One region of the Geobacillus sp. FSL W8-0026 genome, then DNA from elsewhere that is predicted to be linked to it. Evidence: riboswitches for the same ligand, from Rfam matches in the RefSeq annotation. Region 1 holds a riboswitch; the other holds the start of a gene.
What was found. A riboswitch is a leader RNA that binds a small molecule or an ion and turns the genes downstream of it on or off. The one in region 1 is predicted to bind cobalamin.

Region 1 (3,115 bases):
TTATATTGTCCGAAGAGAAAACAACCGAGATAAGGACAATTCATAAAGCAAAAGGAGCAGAATTTGAATCTGTTCTTTTATATCTCCCTGAAGTTAAAGATGTGAATTTGCTCGTCAGTCCTGACATTAATTCTGAGCAAGAGGATACGCGAATTTTATATGTGGCTTTAAGTAGAGCAAAAGATTTATTATGTATTTCATGCCCGCCTCTCAACGACGCAATGATTAAAAAATTAGAGGCTTTGAATGTGAAAAGGAACCATTAAAAATTACAAACTGTCACTCTTTAACTCGCACCCTAATATGTAGACAGCTAATAAATCCCGTCCTGAGAAAATAAAAACTGTCCAGGGACAATAAAAAATGTCCAAGAAGCCGAGCGTGGTTAGGGTTTTGCCTGGATCCATGCTGGGCTTTTCTGTTGATAGGGGGACAGGGTATAGGGCGGAAAGGGTTGAGGGATCAGGTTTTATCCCAATATACCCATCCATTTTTCCTCTCTCCTTACCCCTGCTCCCTATCCCCTCCAGATATTTCCTTGGACATTTCCCAACGTTTCGTTTCCCTCATCCCTTCCCCCTAATTCCCTAAATCATTCCAATTGAACGGACACTTATTATTTTCGTGGTATTTTGTTCCAACTGGTTCCTCAAAACCCGAAAACCCTTGCGGCTGTAGGGAAGAGAGGCGGTGAGGGGAAAGTTGTGGGATGGACATGAATTATTGTCTCTTGACAATGTTGTAACAAAAGGTCAGATGCCGAACCAAAAAGCTGAAAACGAAAAGGCCTGTTGGGTGAGTCTAACAGGCCTTTTTTGTAAATAGGCTACGGTTGACCATTTGGCCGCCTTTACCATACAAAAAGCTTCGCAGATTTTGTTTCCGGCTAGAAAGAAACATAATGGCCAAGCTGTTGTAGCGAAGAACTTTTGGGGAGACATGAACCTACTTGGGTGAATGAGTTTTGAGCACAGCTATTTCAACCAAGGAGTCCGGTTCATGTCTCATTTTTACATATGGTTTGATGTAAATGAAGAGAGGTATTCGCCACGCACCTTAGCTTCCTAGAAGGCTGGTGAAAAAACGCTGTTTGCCTTGATCGATGATGGAACGCGTGAACATAGAAGCTGATGCAACCGGTTTTTCTATTTGAGAAACGATTGCGAGAAGCGGTTGCGTGAGTAAATCACCAGCCTCCTAGACAATTCCCCATGTTCCGATTTTGTACCCGCTGTAAATTTTTGGGCTCTTCACCAAAAAGTAAGAGGATGCTACTAAAGTTCAACTCGGGCTAAAATAGATGGTGCATTTCCCTTGCTAAATCTGAGTAATTGTAGTATACTGAATTTTAAAAACCATGATAATATTATTAATCAGGATGACTTGAGAAGCCCCACCTCTAAGCGTCAGTGCAGGTGGTGGGAGGATGTCGCTAAAAACAGCATATCTGATAAGACCAAGCAACAGGTAGTTCACCAATCTGCGTGAACTTTAAAAGGGAAGTTTGGTGAAAATCCAACACGGTCGCGCCACTGTGATGCAGAGCGAGGATCAATAACCCACTGTTCCTTGTTTGGAATGGGAAGGGGATCCACCGCGATGAAGCTAAGTCAGGAGACCTGCCTGTTGTATACACTTTCGACCTACGCGTCATAGGGAGGAGTGGGGGAAAATGAACAAGAGGCACTTCAAGTACCTCAATACAAGCTAGTTATGCCCTCCTTCTGTCTGTCTAGAAGGTGGGCATTTTACTTGTATTGAGGAAAATGACATGGAGGTGCTACGATTGGCAATTCATAGTTCTAATTTAGGTTATCCTCGAATCGGTGAACAACGAGAATGGAAAAAAGCATTGGAGTCATTTTGGAATGGGCAATTGGAAGAAGCCAATCTAATGGAAACGATGAAGACCATTCAACTATCATCCATTAAAAAACAAATGGCAAAAGGAATCGAACTGATACCAATCGGGGACTTTTCATTATACGATCATGTGCTGGATACCGCTTTTATGTTTGGGTATATTCCAAAACGATTTGGCCAAGAAAGTGAGCGCCGATGGGATACTTATTTTGCCATGGCGAGGGGAACAAGCAGCCAGCCGGCTATGGCCATGACAAAATGGTTTAATACCAACTATCACTACATTGTTCCAGAGCTTGATGGCCTACAACCAAGGCTTATGGAAAATTTTCTTTTACGTGATTACCAATTTATCAAAGATAATCTTTCAATTGAAACAAAACCTGTTTTGCTTGGACCTGTCACGTTTTTAATTTTGGCCAAGTTAAGCACAGGAGTACATTGGCATAAGCACCTACAGCTCCTCGTCCCCGTATATATCGAATTGCTTGATGAGTTGTATAGAGCAGGAGTGCGCTGGGTACAAGTTGATGAGCCTATTCTTGTGCAAGAGATTGATGAAGACATAGTGGCCGCTGTTGAATACGTTTATCATTCATTCCATCAAAAAGTACCTGGTGTCCAGCTGATTTTACAAACGTATTTCGAAAGCCTTTCTAATTATCCAGAGATCGTCTCTCTTCCTGTCGCTGGGTTCGGTCTTGATTTCGTTCATGATGACGGTGAAAATTTGTACAACATGAAGAAATATGGGTTTCCAAAAGGGAAATGGCTAGCTGCGGGTATGATCGACGGTCGCAATGTTTGGAAGAGTACACTCGTCCAAAAAGCAGCGCTACTGGAAGAGCTATCGAAGCATACGGAACACTTGATTATTCAACCGTCGTCTAGCCTGCTTTATGTACCGATTACAGTCAAACATGAACACCGTTTACCAAAAGGATTGGTCGATTCATTGGCATTTGCGGATGAAAAGCTTGATGAAGTGCGCCTGCTTGCTGAATACGCCCAAGGGAAACGTTCTTTATCCGATTTGTGTCACTATGATGAACAAACCGGGGAAGCTCTTCGCCTACTTCGAGGCCAGTCTATAAAAAAAACGATGCACCCCATTGAGCAAACGGAACGTCCTCCCTATGCAAAGCGAAGGCAAGCACAGCAACAACATCTAAAATTGCCGCTTTTGCCTACTACGACGATCGGGAGTTTTCCACAGACCCGCGAAGTGCGGCAAGCGCGGCTGAAGCGGAAA
Region 2 (3,115 bases), 1.6 Mb from region 1:
GCCGGCAAAGCGCGGAGCCAACCACGAGCCAGCATCCAACTTTTTGAGCTCACGAATTGAAAAATCGCTGACCTGCCATGGCGATCGGCGCGGATAAACGGTTTCGGCGTTTGTCGTCCGAGCGAGTGTGGCATCATGCAAAGCGACGAGCTTCCCGTCTTGGGTGGCCCGCACATCGACTTCGATATAGTCGGCCTGCATGCGGGCGGCGAGGCGGTAGGACGTGAGCGTATGCTCCGGCGCGTGTCCGGATGCGCCGCGGTGGGCGATGATGATCGGTTTCGGGGCGACGGACGGCTGTGCGGCGGTTGATGCGGCGAGGCCGAGCGGCAGGCACAATAACCACAACACATGAAGCCATTGGCGGAGGGCGGCGGTTCGGCGCAACGTCGTTCCCCCCTTTCTCTTTGCATTATACTTTATTGAAATGAAGCGATTGTGAAGCGATGGTAAAGATGTGGTGAAACGCACGGGACATGAATCCTTATTTGTATTTTGCTTCCTTTTGCAAAATGGTATGCGTTTTGATTCGAACGGGGAGGGTTGTTGCTGCCTACTGTAAGTGCCAACAAAGACGTTGGGCTATAGCCAAGCGGCAAGGCAACCGACTTTGACTTCCGTGATGCGCTCGTTCGAATCCAGCTAGCCGAGCTGAATGGCCGGACGGGGCGGCTTTTGCCGCGTAGCCGGCAGGCAAAAACGGCTTCCGCCATGTCGTGTGGGGCCGTTTTTTCGTTCGCCGGACAGCGAGGACGAGCCAATACGTTCAACGTCTAGTTTAGCAAAACTCCACATCTTTTTCAAATATAAACAGCGCCGCAAAAAAAAGCGTAGTCAGCAGGACTTTGGCGAATGGTGGCGAATGCAAAAAGGGAAAGGAGAGAGCGACAATGAAAACAGCCGATTTATGCGATCAATTTTTAGACGAGCTGCAAGTATGCGAGGTGCCGTTCCAATCATATGGCGGAAAACAGATGTTTTCCGGACCGATTGCGACAGTTGACGTGTTGGAGGACAACGTGCTTGTCCGCGAAGCGCTCGAGACCGTTCCAGCGGGGACGGTGTTGGTTGTCGACGGAAAAGGGTCGCGCCGCGTTGCGTTATTCGGCGACCGATTGGCACAAATCGCCTGCGAGAGGGGGCTGGCTGGCGTCATTATCCATGGCTGCATCCGCGATTCCGCAGAAATCGGTGCGATGCCGATCGGCGTCATGGCCATTGGCACGTGCCCGGTCAAAAGCCGAAAAGAAGGAAAAGGCGCCCGCGACGTTGCGCTCGAGTTTGGCGGTGTGCGTTGGGAACCGGGAGCGTATGTGTACGCCGATGCGGACGGCATCGTCGTGGCCTGCGCCGATTTGTCGGCAAAAAACGGTTGACGGTAGCGTTTTGCTTGTACTACGATGGAGACAGATGCTTGTTCCATGACAGTGTAGATATGGTGAAGAACCCACAAGGTGCCTGAGCTCGTCAAACCGGCTCGGGTGAAAAAGGGAAGTCCGGTGAAAATCCGGCACGGTGCCCGCCACTGTGATGGGGAGCTTTGCGGCAACAAGTCACTGAAGAGAACTTCGGGAAGGCGCCGCAAGCGATGATCCTAAGTCAGGAGACCTGCCTTGTTTGGGTCGGACGGATGCCTACGGGACTATAGGCAGACGTGCGGGAGAATGAGGGCTGCATAAGGCCTGTTTGGGTCGTTTAAGACTTTTTTGTATACATTTTTCTGCACCTCTGCTGTAGAGGTGCTTTTTCTTTTGCCTGAAACCTGCTCGTCTGTCTGCATCTGAATTCTATCATTCTAGCCAAAAGGGGGGATTCGATGGCGACGTGGGATTTGCGGGGAATGAGGCATCATTTGTTCATTTGCAACGGCGGGACGTGCCTCCGTCATGGCGGGGAGGAAGTGACGCTGGCGGTGCGCGAAGAGATCGCCCGTCTTGGTTTAGACGATCTTGTTCATACGACACGAACGCGCTGCAACGGCCGCTGCCAGGATGCATGCGTGATGATCGTCTATCCGGATGGCGTCTGGTACCGAGAAATGACGCCGGAAAAAGCGCGGGAGGTGGTGCGCATCCATCTTTGTGAAGGGGCGCCGATTCGCGAATGGGCGACGTATGAGTTTGATGAGGAGGCAGGATGCAAATGGGCGCCAGCAGGGGAAAGCGAGGCGCCGGTTGGGAAGCGGAAAACGGCCAATGAACCGAAGGAGGCGAATCGACAATGATGCGAACAAGCCGTTGGGTTGTCATCGCGGCGCTATTGACAAGTTACTTTTTCTTGACGAATGAACAAGACGCGTACGCCATGCACATTATGGAAGGATTTTTGCCAGCGAAATGGGCGCTGTTTTGGTGGGGATTGTTTCTCCCGTTTTTCTTGGTTGGTTTACGTCGTCTCGTCCGCACGCTGAAAGAGCATCCGGAGCAAAAGCTGCTCATGGCCTTGGCTGGGGCGTTTACGTTCGTCCTGTCGGCGCTGAAAATTCCGTCCGTCACGGGCAGCAGTTCCCACCCGACCGGCATCGGCTTCGGGGCCGCGTTGTTTGGGCCGTGGGTGATGGTTGTCATCGGCACGCTAGTTCTTCTGTTCCAAGCGTTGCTGCTTGCTCATGGTGGATTGACGACATTGGGGGCGAACGCTTTGTCGATGGCGGTCGTTGGGCCGCTGGTTGCGTTTAGTGTGTATCAGCTGCACCGGCGCGGTCTTGTTTCACATCGAGTGGCGCTGTTTTTAGCTGCCTGTTTGTCGGATTTGGCGACCTATGTCACTACATCCGTTCAATTGGCAGTCGCGTTTCCAGCACCGGATGGCGGCGTGCTCGCTTCGTTTTTAAAATTTGCCGGCATTTTTGCCATCACTCAAGTGCCGCTGGCGGTGACGGAAGGCATTTTGACGGTGATGGTCTGGAACTGGCTCGCTTCATACCAAGCTTCTCCGCTATTTGAACGGGAAAAGGGGGCGTGATTCGATGAAGAAAAACCTGTGGCTGTTCGCTTTCGTATTGGTGTTGATCCTTCTTCCGCTTTGGTGGGCGCGCGGCTCCGAATTTGGCGGCACCGATGACCAAGCGGAACGGGCGATTCAAACGCTCGCTCCGCATTACCGGCCGTGGTTT

Region 2: it holds a riboswitch for cobalamin, as region 1 does, so the genes downstream of both, NST29_RS08770 ((2Fe-2S) ferredoxin domain-containing protein) here and metE (5-methyltetrahydropteroyltriglutamate--homocysteine S-methyltransferase) in region 1, are expected to answer to the same signal.

What each region holds. Positions count from the first base shown of each region.
Region 1 is NZ_CP150194.1:189,575-192,689, forward strand. Features, by position in the region: gene NST29_RS01015 (ATP-dependent helicase) at 1-266, shown strand, start outside; cobalamin riboswitch at 1,449-1,642, shown strand; gene metE (5-methyltetrahydropteroyltriglutamate--homocysteine S-methyltransferase) at 1,772-3,115, shown strand, end outside.
Region 2 is NZ_CP150194.1:1,759,026-1,762,140, forward strand. Features, by position in the region: gene NST29_RS08760 (glycerophosphodiester phosphodiesterase family protein) at 1-387, opposite strand, end outside; gene rraA (ribonuclease E activity regulator RraA) at 891-1,376, shown strand; cobalamin riboswitch at 1,436-1,631, shown strand; gene NST29_RS08770 ((2Fe-2S) ferredoxin domain-containing protein) at 1,817-2,224, shown strand; gene NST29_RS08775 (energy-coupling factor ABC transporter permease) at 2,221-2,964, shown strand; gene NST29_RS08780 (energy-coupling factor ABC transporter substrate-binding protein) at 2,969-3,115, shown strand, end outside.